One region of the Levilactobacillus sp. HBUAS70063 genome, then DNA from elsewhere that is predicted to be linked to it. Evidence: predicted binding sites of a transcription regulator. Region 1 holds the regulator's gene; the other holds the start of a gene.
The links. Region 1 encodes LexA, which represses DNA repair genes until DNA is damaged. Its sites were predicted from a motif close to CNAACANNTGTTNG; they were not measured.
Positions count from the first base shown of each region.

Region 2: a site for LexA is predicted at 1,657-1,670, ahead of xerS (tyrosine recombinase XerS). Genes of this name have one in related genera too.

Region 1 is NZ_JBANSM010000001.1:385,525-393,354, forward strand. Features, by position in the region: gene V8I28_RS01870 (lysophospholipid acyltransferase family protein) at 1-414, shown strand, start outside; gene V8I28_RS01875 (ABC transporter ATP-binding protein) at 588-2,381, opposite strand; gene V8I28_RS01880 (ABC transporter ATP-binding protein) at 2,371-4,131, opposite strand; gene V8I28_RS01885 (YneF family protein) at 4,265-4,492, opposite strand; gene V8I28_RS01890 (DUF896 domain-containing protein) at 4,592-4,843, opposite strand; gene lexA (transcriptional repressor LexA) at 5,101-5,730, shown strand; partial or broken gene V8I28_RS01900 (nucleoside 2-deoxyribosyltransferase) at 5,845-6,286, opposite strand; gene V8I28_RS01905 (hypothetical protein) at 6,508-7,098, shown strand; gene V8I28_RS01910 (hydroxymethylglutaryl-CoA synthase) at 7,170-7,830, opposite strand, start outside.
Region 2 is NZ_JBANSM010000001.1:228,850-236,679, forward strand. Features, by position in the region: partial or broken gene V8I28_RS13090 (IS30 family transposase) at 1-428, shown strand, start outside; gene xerS (tyrosine recombinase XerS) at 580-1,644, opposite strand; gene V8I28_RS01165 (NUDIX hydrolase) at 2,643-3,092, opposite strand; gene msrA (peptide-methionine (S)-S-oxide reductase MsrA) at 3,138-3,662, opposite strand; gene msrB (peptide-methionine (R)-S-oxide reductase MsrB) at 3,675-4,124, opposite strand; gene V8I28_RS01180 (matrixin family metalloprotease) at 4,368-4,943, opposite strand; gene V8I28_RS01185 (manganese-dependent inorganic pyrophosphatase) at 5,092-6,021, opposite strand; gene V8I28_RS01190 (LysR family transcriptional regulator) at 6,056-7,015, opposite strand; gene parC (DNA topoisomerase IV subunit A) at 7,168-7,830, opposite strand, start outside.

The DNA of each region.
Region 1 (7,830 bases):
AATGGTTTTTCGGTAAATCGGGAACATCCTGGGCCTTCCGCCATCAAAACACCGGTCCGGATTCTACGCAAAGGCGAGCTCTCACTCATCATGTTTCCTTCCGGTTCCCGGCATTCGCAGGAACTCAAGGGGGGCGCGGCCGTCATTGCCAAGATGGCCAAGGTGCCACTGGTGCCCGCCGTCTATCAGGGACCGTTGACGTTTAAGCGCCTGTTCTCCAGGAAGCGCGTCACGGTGGCCTTCGGTGACCCCATCACCATCGACCGCAAATTAAAGTTGGACGAAGCCGGGCAGGCCGACATCGAACAGCAGATGCAAGCGGCCTTCAACGCCCTGGACAAGCAGATTAACCCCAACTTCGAATACGTCGATGTGACGGGTGAAAAAGAAAAGGAAAAAGAAAAACAAGACTAAAATTAAAGACCGTTTCAACTCACAACCGGTGTGGGCTGAAACGGTCTTTTAGTTTACTGTTGCCCCCTAATCAGTGGGTGGGCACGCAATTGTTCAAAAGTTTTATCGCTAGTCGTGCAACAAATTTGGGCAAAAATACATTTAGTAATAAGTAGCGGGCCTAAATGGCCTGACTACTCCGCCACGTGGGCCGCATTTTGCAGCTGAATCATGTCGTAGTAGTACCCCCGCTTTTGCATCAAGTCGTCGTTGGTGCCGCGTTCCACAATCTTGCCGTGGTTTAGCACCAGAATCAGATCGGCATTTTGAATGGTGGATAACCGGTGGGTAATCGCAATCGTGGTGCGGTTTTCCTGAATCCGCGACAGACCGTTCTGAATCATCGTTTCCGTTTCGGTATCCACGTTAGCCGTGGCCTCATCCAGAATCAGAATCTTCGGATCGGTCACCACCGTTCGAGCGAAGGTGATGAGCTGGCGTTGGCCGGCCGAGTACTCCGTCCCCCGTTCCAACACGGGCGTGGCGTAGCCCTCGGGCAACTGGTCAATGAAGTCGTCGGCCTGGACGAAGTGCGCCGCGCGCTCAACCTGAGCATCGGAAATACTGTTGTCAAACATCCGAATGTTGGTCTGAATGTCGCCGTAGAAGAGTTGGGGTTCCTGAAGAACCAGTCCCATCTTCGACCGCAACTCCGCGGCCGGATACTCGCGAATGTCGCGGTCATCGATGAGCACCTCACCGGATTGGAATTCGTAGAAGCGCATGAGGACGTTAATCGTCGAGGTCTTCCCGGACCCTGTTTGTCCGACTAAGGCCACGGTTTGGCCGGGTTCGGCCACGAAGGACACGTCCTTTAAGACCGGATGTTCCTGGTCGTAGGCGAAGGTCACGTGGCGGAATTCAACCTTTCCGCGCGTAATCTTGGCGTCAGCGACCGGGTGTTGGGCCGGGGCCAGCGTTTGGTCATCGACCACACGCAGGACCCGGGACCCGGCAACCATCCCGTTCTGGAAGTCACTCAGGCTATCCATCATGTTACTCATGGGACTGTAGAAGTTGTTGAGGTAGGTAATAAAAGCATAAATCACCCCGGCCGCCACGACTTCGTGGAGCCCCCGCATCCCAAAGATGCTCAGGACAATGACCGTCCCTAGTGCGTAGAACAGATTAATGATGGGACTCAGCAGTAACGAGTTGGTCCGAATCATGGCCTTACGCGTATCGTAGTAGGCCTGGTTGGTCGTTTCGAAGTTAGCGGCAGTACGGCGCTCTTGCCGGAATTCCTGAATCACACTGATCCCGGTGATTGCCTCGGCCAGCTTCGTGTTCAACTCACTGAGGCGTTCACGCATCCGGCGGTAGACCTTGGAACTGTAGCGTTGATAGTACCAGATGGTGACGCCTAGAAATGGCACCAAGACTAGCGTCCACAGCGCGACCGTCACGTCGGTAAAGATCATGGCCAGAAACGATGACACGACCGCGAAGATGGCCAGAATTAGGGTGTTCAGTAGCGCCCAGAAGTTGGAAAAGGTCATAGTGTCGTTCATCAGCCGCGACAGGATGGACCCGCCCGGCGTCTGATCGAAGTAGCGCATCCCCTTGCCATGGAGTTGGCTAAAGAGTTTGCGGCGGACATTTTCCAGCATGTACTCGGCGCCCATCGTACTGGTATAGTTCTGCCAGAACTGCATCAGCGCACGCATCACCATGCCAAAGAAATAGAGCCCGGCAAACAGCCACATGATGACCACCGTGGCGTTGCCCGCCCGCAGATAACGGTCCATGTACATCTGCAACAGCCAAGGTAGGAACACGTTGACCCCGCTAATCAATGCCGACAAGATAATTGATCCAATAAAGAACCATTTATACGGCGCCGCAAATTTTAGCAGGCGCTTGATGACCGTCCACTGTTCTCTGGTCGTCATACTATGGGCCCAAGCCGATTCATGTTTATCCGCCATCACGAACGCCTCCCTTCACTTGCGTCTCGAGTTGTTGCTGATTGAACATGCGTTGATACCAGCCGTGAGCCGCCATCAACTCAGCGTGGGTCCCGCGTTCGACAACCTTTCCTTGGTCGAGCACCAGAATTTCATCGGCGCCCATGACCGAGCTCAGTCGATGCGCGGAAATGATGGTGGTCTTATTTGCCCGTTCGGCCTTGAGGTTCTCTAGAATCTCGGCCTCGGTCTCGGCATCCACCGCGGATAACGCGTCGTCCAAGATGAGCAGCTCCGGATTAATCAGGAGGGCCCGGGCAATCGCCATCCGTTGGCGTTGCCCCCCGGATAGTGAAATGCCTTCTTCACCCACCTGAGTGTCGTAGCCGTCCGGCAATTGCGCAATCTGGCCGGCCAGGTCGCTCTTGGCGGCCGCCGCCTCAACCTCTGCCTGCGTGGCGTCGGGTTTAGCGAAACGAATGTTTTCAAAAATATTGGAGGAGAAAAGGAAACTCTCCTGCGGGACGTAGCCAATCGCCGGTAGGTAGCTGTCCAGCGCGTAGTCCTTGATAGGGTGGCCGCCGAAGCGAATCTCGCCATCGTAGGCGTCGAATTCCCGAAGAATCAGCTTCATGATCGTCGATTTACCGGCACCGACCCGGCCGACAATGCCCAGCGTCTTCCCTGCCTGCAGATCGAAGTCAATCTGTTGCAGGCTGGCCCCAGCATCATCGGGATAGTCGAACCGTTTAACGTGATAGCTCAGGGTCCCGGTTGGCCGCGTCTTTAACCCATTGACCCGATCAATAATGTGGGTCTTCTGGTTCAGAAGCTCCATGACCCGGTCGTAACTGGCATTACCCCGTTCCATGGTGTTAAAGAGCATCCCCACGGCAAACATCGGCCAGACCATCATGGCCAAATAGCTAATGAAGGAAACCAGATTGCCAATCGTGATGACGTTGTGGGTGACGAAAAGCCCACCCAAGACGATGGTCGCCACGTAAGAAAATGAAATCACCAGCGTGATGGCCGGATCAAAGAGCGAGTCTAGCCGGTTGACGCGTCGGTTAATCTTAATGGTCTGATCAACCTGCTGATCGAAGTCCGCCACGTCATCGGCCTCTTGACCCAACGCCTTGATGACCTTGATGCCGCTAATGCTTTCCTGGGCCTTGTTGTTGAGCCGCGAGAAGGCCGCCTGAGACGCCCCGAAGGCCCGGTGAATCCGTTGACCCAAGAACCACGAAATGACGGCGAGAAATGGAAACGGAATGATGGCGATCAGCGTCAAGCGCCAGTCAATCAGCGTCATCATCGCAATCAGCGTCGTGCCCCCCGTGATGATGGCATCGGCGAACTGGAGAATCCCCCCGCCGGCCACCCGTTGCACGGCTTCCAAGTCGTTGGTGGCGTGGGCCATGAGATCCCCGGTTCGGTAATGCTGATAGAATTCCCGGTCCATCACCATGAAGTGATTGAACAGGCGATTTCGCAGGAGCTGTTCCAGGTGGGCCGCCCCACCCCAGATGGCATTTCGCCAAAGGTACCGGGTGGCGTATTGCCCCAGCGCGGCCAGGGTGACGAAGGCCAGGTCGATGACCAGCAGGCGCCCCGTCATGGTTTGCCCGTGAATGCCGTCGACCATGTTTCCGATGATCCGCGGCGGAATAATTGCGATGATGGCCGTCAAGAGTAGCCCAATGACGCCGACCAGGTAGGTTCGCCATTCCAACCGAAAGTACCAGGCTAATTTACGAAAAATACTCACGAACATCCCTCCTTAAATTAAAATATGATTAAAAAAGTAACAGACCTTCCAATTCTACAGAAAATCCCGTAAAATGCAAACAAAAAAACTCGCCCCCAGGAAAACCGGAAGCGAGTCGTCAGTAAAACCAGACCTATTTTTTGTTGTGCGCGTTTTGTTGCATCGCATTCATCATTTGATGTAACTTCCGTTGTGATGGCTTTTGCCCCATCTGCAACATCATGGCACGCAATTGGTCTTCGTTAATTGGCGGATTGTCTTTCAGGTAGTTTTCCATGTACTTACGGGCACCGAAGAAGCCCCCGGCAGCACAGCCCAGGCCGACAACGATGACGATAATGATCCAAATCCAAGTTGACAAGGTATTCCCCTCCTTTTTTGCAGTCATTCATTTTACAATTTTACACAAACTTAACGCAAAATAAAAGAGCGAATCCGGTAAAAAGACCCGCTCCCTGAATTAATTGTCGCGTAAACCCTTTTTGCGCTGAATATTACGGACCTTTTCCGGTGTGACTTCCTTGCCGTTTTTGTCGTAAACCTGCATCATTTCGACCTGGCTCTTGAAGCTGGCCCGGAATAACTTGAGGTACTTCTGCCTTAGCGTGGCCCGTTCAGCCGTTTCTTCAGCAGTTAAGCCCTCACTCGTCTTGGCCTTGTGTGCCAATTCGTTGATCCGTACCAATAAGGTGTCCATCGTTTCTTCCGCCATGAACAGCCCTCCTTTAATTAATTTTTTAACGCTCGATCGGTAAGCGACCGGGCCTGTCGTCACCCCATCGCCATTGTGCGCGAGGTTCTCCATTGAATCGCGCGGAGAATTTATCCGGTTGTTTCAAGACATGCCCTATCATATCAGGGTTAATTTCAGATTTCAACTCGTTTAACCGAACATCTGTTTGAAAACGTGGCGAACGTATGCTACACTGTGATTAAACTATACTACGAATGACGAACGAGGTGGCAAAAATGAGTAAAGCTTCTGAAAGTAAACAGTTAGCCGTCCTGCGCTTCATTTGGGAACGGGTAAATGAAAAAGGGTATCCGCCGACCGTCCGTGAAATTGGCGAAGCCGTCTCCCTGTCCTCGACCTCTACGGTACACGGCCACATCGCCCGCCTGGAAAAAAAGGGCCTGTTGACCAAGGACCCCACCAAGCCACGGGCACTGGAAGTCACGCCGGCTGGTCTGGAGGAATTGGGTGTTCACGAACAACAGACGCGAATCCCCGTTCTCGGGACCGTTACCGCCGGGGAACCCATCCTAGCCGTGCAGGAAGCCACGGATTACTTCCCAGTTCCACCCGAGTTTGAACGGGACGACGATCAACTCTTCATGTTGACTATCCGCGGGGAAAGTATGATTAACATTGGGATTCTCAACGGTGACCAGGTCATTGTCCGCCGGCAACAGAACGCCGACAATGGCGATATCGTGATCGCCATGACCGAGGATAACGAAGCCACGTGCAAACGCTTCTTCAAGGAGGCCGACCACTTCCGCCTCCAACCGGAAAACGACACGATGGCGCCCATCATTCTCAACAATGTCAGCATCTTAGGTAAGGTCGTCGGTCTCTTCCGCGACGACGTTCACTAAAATGGTCAATTAAGGCGCTAGGCTAACGGGTCCTAGCGCCTTTCGTTTCGCCACAAACCTAAAAGTGCGATCGTCACCAGCCGCTTGGCTAGCCCGATCGCACTTCTTTTAGTTCTAGATGACATCACCATGGTAGTGGCTCTCTGGCAGCGTCGAAAAGTCGTAGGCGGCCAAGGCCTCGGCTTCGCGCACGTAAGCGTGAAGGCCCTCGGCAATCATGAGATTCAGGGTCGTGTCCTTTTCATGTAAGATGACCACCGGCTTCTTGCTGTGGAAGGCATAGCCAATCTCAAAGGCGGTGCCGGAATCCACCTGGTCATCGACAAAGTCAACCATCCCCACCACAACATCGGCCTGATCGATCTGGTTGACGTCCATTTGGAAGGTTTGCGTGGCCCACTCGGGGGTCCCCATGGTTAACCCCGGGATTTCATTCTTCCGTGGGCTAAAGAAGCTGTTCACGCGGGGGGTTAGCGGCTAAGGCCTGTTCCACCCGTTCAATCCGCGAAATCTGTTCATCATCGAAGAAGGGTCCTGCTAAATAAACATTGGTCACACTAATCTCCTCATTTCTCTCAAATATGGTTCTTATTATACCGGAAACATTAACTTTTAGCGACAACATTTTAATTAATATTCGGTTATAAAACGTTAAGGCCGCCTAATTTAATAAATCTGTTAATATTATTCGAATTTGAGCGACGGTTCGCGGTAGCCCTTTCACGAGCGAATTGTTTCATGCTATACTGAGAGCACTTCACATTGGGGGCAAGTAAAATGATGATTCTTGGATTTGCAATCATGGGTGGGTTAATTACGATAATTGCGGGTTTCTCACTGCTGACGGTCATTCAAAACGGGGGCTCAAAGGTCGGCGTCAGCCTACTGCTGGCGGTGGCACTGCTGGGAACGGTTTTTGCCATCTGGAAATTGCCGTACTGGTCGCATCAGTCGACAGCACCAGCCACGCACACGGCCAAAAAACAGTCCCAGATTAGTTCGCCGTCCGGACAGGCCTTCTCCGCGAGTTCTAGCGGTGTCACGCAGGCGGACAACGAGAAAAGCGTGCAGCAACAGTTGGCTAAGGCCCTGACCAAGCTGGGGGACGTCACCTTTGACGCCGCCAGCAAGACCTATACGCTAACCGTCACCAACAGCGACCTCAAGCAGACGATTGCGGCTCTCACCAAGAAGCCAAGTCTCGCCAAGCAAGCCAAATGGCCCCGCTTCGTGGAGAACTTCACTAAAACCAGCGGCTCTTTGGAAAAATCGCTGGGCAAGGGCTATCGCCTGGAGGTGCGCGTCGGTCAGCAGTCGCCGGTGCTGGTCTTCAAGGACGGCTATGTCATTAAAAACCAATTCGAATAACGGCTATGGTGCTAACAAAACGCGCCTCGGAAAAGTTTTCCGGGCGCGTTTTTTCTGATCAAATTTTACTTTTAACGGTGCCGATACTGGCGCTGCTGATTCTGACGGCCGGCCAAGTAGTACGGCGCGTCATCGTCACCCACGGCGAGCCGAACATCACGCCCATCGTTACTGAGTTGCCGGCGATAAATCGCCTCGTATTCGGCCACGCTTACCCGTTGGCGTTGCGCCAACAGTTGTGTTAAGGCCGCGTCATCGAAGCCTTGGCGGAAGTCCGGTTGAAGCAGACCACTGAAGAATTCGCCCTCGGCCCCGGACCCGTAACTGAAGAAACCAATCCGATTGCCCGCCGTCAGCTGGCCGTGCCGCAACAGCGACAGGAAGCTCAGGTACAGCGAACCCGTATAGAGGTTCCCCACGTGGCGGTTGTCCTCCTGACTGGCCTCGAAGGCCGCCTTGAGTGTGGCTTGCTGGTCGGCAGCGGCCTCCGGCAGGATTTGGCGCAAGCCCTTACGGCCCATCTTGGTGAACGGCAGGTGGAAGGCAAACGCATCAAAGTCGGCAATCGTTCGCTGCGTTTGTTGCTGGTAGTCGGTCCACACGGTTTTAAAGAAGTCGAGGTAGACATTCGTGGAATATTTGCCGTCGACCAAGGCTTCCGTCCGGTAAACAGGACGCCAGAAATCCATGACATCCGCGGTGTGGTAGCTGCTGACGGGCTCCAACGCCAAA
Region 2 (7,830 bases), 160 kb from region 1:
CGTCGGGAAGCGCGATGGTCAAGAGAGTGTCATCTTGACGTTGATCGAACGCCAGACGCGCTTCCAAATTATCCGCTTGATTGATGGTCGCAACGCCGATTCAGTGGCCTACGCGATGAAGTCAATCATCGCTGAGTACGGGCCCATTATCAAATCAATTACTGCGGACAATGGTCCTGAGTTTGCGACCCTTCCGCAGGTCATGGCATAGTTGCCCCAGTCTACTTTACACATCCTTACACGTCCAGCGAGCGCGGTTCAAACGAGGTCCATAACCGTATGATTCGCCGGTACTTTCCTAAGGGCACGTCTCTCGACGCTATCAGTCCAGCTGACGTTGCCAGGGCGGCCGACAAGCTAAACAACTTGCCTCGTCCCAACTGGGTTTCCAAACGCCAGCTGAGCGCTTCGTCGGCATCTTCGGCTAGGCGTATTGCTCCTCTCCAAGCCCCTGAGAACCCCTTGGTATCAGTATTTGGCCTCAGTGGCTAACTTGTTCTTGCAATTTGCGATCAGAAATCAAAGTAGCTAGCATAGAAAAACGCTCAAGGCCTGAATACCTTGAGCGTTTTTACGCGATTACATTTTTTCCAAACCCTGCCGTTGCTCCTCATCAATAATATGCGTGTACAACCCCGTTGCACTGGTCGAATTCTGACCAAGCTGGGTAGCCACGAGCTGTTCGTTCTTGGTGGCTAGATAGAGCTTGGAAGCCAGAGTGTGCCGGAGCTTGTGGGGGGTAATTCGGACCTTGAACGCCGCCGAGTATTTGGCGACCATCTTTTCCATGGAATTGGCCTGCATTCGCGAGGCCTGACCGCGATAATTGCTGAGAAATAAGGCACGGTCGCCACTGAGGGCGTGGTAAGTGGCCGTACGATGGTCGACGTAGTCCTGAATGTACGGTAGCGTCCACGGGGCAATCGGGACGGTGTCGCGTTGACCGCCCTTACGGATGACGCCAATCGTCCCGGTCTTGAGATTCAGATGCCGCAGGTCGGCGTTGGCCGCTTCGGAGACCCGCAGCCCGCTGCCCAGTAGCAGGGCGTTGATGGCCAAATCTCGGCGTTTGTCCCGGTGAAAGTAGCGCTTCTTGGCCGGCGACAGGAGCGCCTCATATTTTTGATCGATAAAGTCTAGGTAGTCGTGGTCGGTATTCCCCAGCATGAGCTTGGTCTTGAGGTTGGCTGCTCGGGTGGCATAGGTCTCGCTGGTGCGGACCAGGGCAATCTTGTGCATGACGTTGCGGTCGAAGTAGGCCTCGCCGTGGTCGTCCTCCGTATCCTCGGTTAGGTATTTAAAGAGTGAGGAGAGGGCATTGAGTGACCGATTGATCGTGGGGTGGGTGCGACTGCCAGGAGCACCGGTCAGTTTGGTCTGGTTCAGCAGGGCCGATTTATACAGCTCAACGGTTTCTTTCTTTAATGTCGCCAAGACCTGAATGTCAATGTCGGCGGGGCGTTGAGCGGGGGTCAAGCCTTCGCTAATCAGCCAGTTGAAGAAGCGCCGGAACTCTGTTAGGTATTGGTATAGGGTGGCTGGCGACAGGGGAATTGTGGCCTTGGCCTGATAATATTCCTGAACGTACCAGGGTGCCGTGGCCAATTCTTCGTCGATTAATTTTAAATAATGTTGTTTTTCCATAGAAGTGGCCTCCAAACATATGTTCTCATTAACCATGATACCGGGGAATCTAAAAATTAGCAAGTCCCCCGTTTAATTTTTGTGGACTACTATCTTTAAAATATTTGTTTTAATGAAAGTAATTGCCATATTAATTATCGCCAAAACCTAGGTCACCTAAGACTTGCCAAGTCAACGGATGGCACGATCAGGTAGCAAAACCACCGTTGTGGCGGCATTTAACGCAATTTGCCCTGACTGACAACGGTTTTCTTTGAATTGACCGACTATTGGCAACGAATCCCGGTATAACAACGTTTATCGCGGCTTTTAAGTCCTGAGAGTCGACTTGAAAGCCGGTTGTAAGTCGCAATACCGGTCAACTTTGAAGCCAGCGACGGCTTTATCTGAATTGGCTAGAATTACCCAGGCGGCGATTAACATTAACCGCCAAGCCCTAAGTATGCCAGTCCAGCTTAGACTGGTGATCGGTCGTCCAGCGCTCACGTTGTCAGCATCTGAATCGACCGAGACGAGACCTCGACCAGTCGCTAAATCAAGCGGTCCTAGGCGGCCATTTTAGACGTCGATTCTGAGCACACGTTCAGCAATCAGATGGAGACCTGACCACGAGATTAACGCAGAATGCGCCTCAAAATAAAGCTGATTGGCGTTGTTCTAACGGTCTAACGACCACAACCGGTGAAGCGGTGAGTGGTTAGCCATGTCGAGAACGCCAGACGAAAAAATTTGCAGCGACCTTTGATGAAGAACCTTATTTACTTCGACAGCTTCTGGCGGGTTAAGCCGGCTAGAAAGTCGCAGCCGGATTCGGTCAGTGAATGTGGTGACCAATTAAAGTGGAATGGGGGCACCACCAAAATTCACGGTGGAAGTTTATTTCATTCTCTACTTTACATAATATATATTATCGAAAGTAGATTAAAATCCAAAAAATAAGGGCGTTTACGCAATCTGGTTCTTCAACCTACCGATCACGCTGAGCCCTTATCTCGTATTTAAATTTGGCCTTCACGACTTAGCGCTTGTAAAATCCGCCGCGTGATTGGCGTAAGTTCTGTTGGCAACGCGTCCAATGGAAAATATGTGGCGCTGCTGGTTTCGGTTTGGTCCGCATACAACTCGCCGGTCGCCGTCAGTTGGTAAACCGTGGTCACGGAATCAATCTGGTCGCCATTGGGATACGTATACTGCATGCCCGGACCGCTAACCACCGTCAGCAATTTTGCTTGTCGACCGATTAAGCCGGTTTCCTCACGCAGTTCACGACTAGCCGTCGTTGCCAGGTCTTCGGCGAGTTCCTTGGAACCGGCCGGCAAGCCCCAGAGTCCATTGTCCGTTCGTTTAACCAGTAAGAGTTGTTGCGCGCGTAATACCAAGGCCGCGGCGCCCACGACGATTAGCGGCTGCGAGCCCATTTTTTGCCGTAAATCCAACACGTAACTCATGACGTCACCATCCTTTACCCTTAATTGTAACGCACACCTAGACAGTTAGGCCTGCCAATTTTGACGAATAAAGTCCTCACGACCGCCCATTTCCTCAATCTGATAGCGAAACGGGTTCTTGCGGTAAAAGTCCTGATGTTCTTCCTCCGCGGGATAAAACGGTTGGGCGTCCTCGATGGTTGTCACAATGGGCGCATCAAATTGACCACTGGCGGCGAGCTTAGCCTTAGAGGCCGTGGCGATTTGACGTTGCTCAGGACTATTCACGTAGATGACGGGCCGGTAGCTGTCGCCGCGGTCCTGAAATTGACCGCTGGCATCGGTGGGATCGGTTTGCCGCCAATAAATCTCGACGAGGTCGGCGTAGCTGATGATGGTCGGGTCGAACGTAATTTTCACGGCTTCGGTGTGGCCGGTCGTGTGACTGGCGACCTCGGCGTACGTGGGATTGACCGTGTGACCACCGGTGTAGCCGGAAATCACGGATTCGATGCCCGGCTGCGTGTCGAACGGCTGAACCATGCACCAGAAACACCCGCCGGCAAAAATCGCGGTTGCTTTTTCACTCATAACGGGACCTCCTTAGGATTGTTTCGGAAATAATTGTTCAAAGTCGTGGTAGCCCTGGGCCTCTAGTTCGCTGGCCGGGATAAACTTCAGGGCCGCCGAGTTAATACAGTAGCGTAAGCCCCCCGCTTCCTGCGGCCCGTCGTTAAAGACGTGACCGAGGTGCGAGTGCGCATCCGAGCTCCGAACTTCTTGGCGAACCATCCCGAACGAATGATCCGTATTTTCCTTGACGTTGGCGGCGTCGATCGGTTTAGTAAAGGACGGCCAGCCACAGCCCGCATCGTATTTATCCGTGGAACTGAAAAGCGGTTGGCCACTCACCACGTCCACGTAAATGCCGGGTTCATAAAAGGCATCGTATTTACCGGTAAAGGCCGGCTCCGTCGCGGCGTTCTGTGTCACGGCGTATTCCTCGGCAGTTAGCCGGGCTTTCAAATCAGCTGCTGAATCGGGTTGTTTCATGCGAATTCCTCCAATCAATTGCACACAATCTTTTGCCTTAGTTCTAGTGTAAGACTCTGAGGCCAAAAGGCAACTAATTTGCCTAACTAATCTGCCTAACTAATCTGCCTAACTAATCTGACCCCCAACCGATGCGATTCTGATGGACTTGATGGTTGAAACATTGCAGCGGCCGATCGTTTAGCCGCTAAGACAAAAAGCGCCGACCCCTCGCGGATCGACGCTTGCCTTCTATTCAGCTGATTAGCTGGCTTGTCCAGCCGGTGTTAGATAGCGCTTCTTGACCCCGTTGATGTCGACCTGTTGGATGCCAACGGACCGATTCTGGTAGTACATCACGCTATGCTTCGATGGGTTGTGAGCGAGGCCCATCGCGTGTCCTAATTCGTGTTCTGCAACGTGTAAATCATCTGATCGAGAATAGCCGTAGCTGTGAAGCAAGGACGGATTGAGTTCCGAATCGACCTTGAAGAAGTAGTCGTTTCGCGCCCAAAATTCCGTCAAACCAACGTCCCTGCCTAACCGCTTCGCTTGGCTTGCCGAAGCCGTAGACAACTTAATTTGAGCCGTCTTGTTGGAAGCAAGCCTGAAGGTAAAGGCCCCCGTTTTATTCCAAGCCTTGATTGCCGAGCGCCAGATCCGTTGGTAGTAAGCGGATTTGGTGGTAATGGCGTAGGTGGCATGGTTCTGCGCGAATCTTTCAGGTCCAAACGGTGTCGTGGTGGCTGCCAACGCCACAGCACCACCAACTTGGCTGACAAAAAGACTGATCGCAACAATGGCCATTACGATTTTTCGACCCCAAGTACTTCTTGTCATGCAAAATCCCTCTCTCTTATCAGAGGAAAATGCCTGACGACTACCATCGACCCGTATTATATGCGGGTCGGTTAAAAGTTGCGATAAAAACGCCCCGCGCAGCGAAAGTTTCTGCACGGGGCGTCCCAATTATTGTAAATTAACCAAATTAAGCGTTAAAAGCATCGGTCAATGGTGGGACCACTTGCTTCTTCCGAGAAACGACACCAGGTAAGCTGGCTCGGTTGTCTTCAAGCTTGGCGTTAAAGGCTTTTTCAACGATGTCTTTAGGTTCACCGGCAACGATCATTTCGGAATCGCTGTTCAAGACATTCGTGGCCAAGGTGATGAACAGGTCGTAACCGTCAGCGGCGATTTCGGCGTTCATTTCCTTTTCCAGACCGGCTTGACGAGAAAGCACATCGTTCAGGTCAACCGTGTTGATTTGGCCAATCCGGACGCTGTGACCGTTCATGTCGAAGGATTTGGCATCGCCATCAATTAATTCCTTGTCGCTCTTGGCGGACAGATTAGTGCCGGCCTTCAGCATGGCAATCCCATAGCTTTGAACGTCGATGTCGGCAATTTCGGCCAAGGCCCGTACGGCTTCGCGGTCCTTATCGGTGGTGGTTGGGGACTTCAACAACAGGGTGTCGGAAATGATGGCGGATAACATCAAGCCCGCTAACTTAGCTGGGATTTCAATCTTAGCTTCGTCAAACATTTCCGTCAGGATGGTGCTGACACACCCCACGGGTTCGGCCCGGTAGTACAGGGGTGAATCCGTGTGGAAGTTAGCAATCCGGTGATGGTCCACCACGAAAGTGACCTGAACCTTGTCGAGGTCGCTGACACTTTGTTGAGCTTCGTTGTGGTCGACCAGCATAACTTGGTCGACTTCGTTTGAGGCCGTCTTGATGACCCGAGGAGCGGGTTCGTCAAAGTGGTTCAACACATAGTTGGTTTCCATGTTGGGTTCGCCCAAGGCCACGGCTTCAACGTCGTAGCCCTTTTGAGTTTGGAGGTAGGCAAAAGCCTTAGCTGCCACGATGGCATCCGTATCAGGATTTTGGTGACCGAAAATTAACGCTTTACTCATTAGTAAAAAACTCCTTTAATCCATATTTTTAAGGTTATTTGTTACGCAATTGTTTAAGGCGCGAAATGTAATCGTCGGTGTGGAGATAGCGATCAAACTGCGCGAGAAAATGGCTGATGCGCGGGATCTCCGCCTTGCCCTTGCGGAAGACAAAGGCTAAATCAAAGCGAATATTGGGCTCAAAGTGCGCCGTCCAGGTCTTAGGCAAGTCGTCTTGCCCGACCATAAACGAGTTAGGCAACGCCGTGGACGCCCCGGTCTGCATGGAAAAGTGCAGTAATTGGGTTGGCGTGGTGAAGTTGGCCACCCCTTTGGGAAAATCAGCCAGTTGGTTCTTGTAGGCCTCGTGAATCGTTTGATTCAGGTAGTAGCCGTCCGGATACATGGACCAGACGTTGGCCGTGGTGTCCTTGAACTTAATCCGGTGTTTCTTGGCGAGTTGTTCATCGTGGTGAATAAACAACAGGTCATCCGAAATAATCTTCTTGGATTCGTACGGCTTCCAATTCTTAATAGAATCGTCCGGCAGGTACATGATCGCCAAATCAATCTTGTTATTTTCCAGCCGCTCCCAGATTTCCTTTCGGGTCAACATGTGAAAGGAAATCTTGAGTTCGGGATTGTTCTGGTAAGACAAGATGGCAAAATCTTCAAAGACCGCGTCCTCGATGGAAGCCAGCAAGCCAATGTTAATTTCACCCTGCGTGGCACTCGTAGACTGCTGAATCTCATCGGTCGCCTGGTTCAAAATGGCGTAGATCTTGTGGGTCGCATCTAACATGGTGTAGCCCGCATCCGACAACCGGAGCTTCTTGCCCACGGAGTAGAAGAGCGGTGCCCCCACCGTTCGTTCGAGTTTCTTAATCTGTTGGGTTAAAGCTGGTTGGGTGATGCCCAGAATCTGGGCCGCCTGCGTATAATTCATGGTTTCTGCAAGTTGCAGGAAATACGTCAGGGTTTTAGAAGAAAAAATACTCTCTTGCTTCGTCTTCATCCGCATTTACTCCTTATGACTGGCGTGACGAACCGTCTTAGCCGACAACTACGTCAGCCTAATAGTAACTATTAATCTCTATAATAGGCTGTTTTGAATGAAAGCGCAACGATTACCGCTCGCAAATCCACGCGTTGCCGGGTCGACATCACCTAATCGAGGACTAATTCGGTGGGCTTGACGCGCAGCGACACGGGCGTTCCTTCCACGTCCGTATCCACCACGAATGAGCCGTTGGAGTAGCGTCCGCTCAGCGGGTGTTCGGTTGGTAAGACGTCGTGTGTGCGTTCGCGACTGGTCATGATTTCCAGTGGCGGATTGCCGGCCGGAATCGTCATGAAGTCCACGACCCGGTGCGGATCACGCTTTAATTCGCGCAGGACCAAGACCCCACGCCGCGCCCGACTGGTGACGGAGAGTTCCTTCATCGCCAAACGCTTGAAGCCCCCACGCTGGGTGACCAGCGCAATGGTATCGGTGTCGGTGACCAGGGCCAAATTAACCACCTCGTCATCGTCACGCAGGTCCATGGACCGGACGCCGGTGGTTCTTGCCCCGTTGACCGAGACCTCATCGACCGGATAACGGAGGGCGTAACCGTTCTTTGAAATCAGGAGAATCCCCGATTCCACGGGTTCCGTCAGGTAGCTGACGTGAACCACGCGGGCATCGTCGTGCTTGAGCTTTTCGTAAACCGCGGCTCTGCTCTTATACGTCCGTCCTGGCGTCAGGTCGCTAAAGGCCGTCTGCTTGACGTACCCGTCGCTGGTCGCAATCAGGAAGCGTCCGGGTTCCTTCAGTGACTTAAAGGCAAA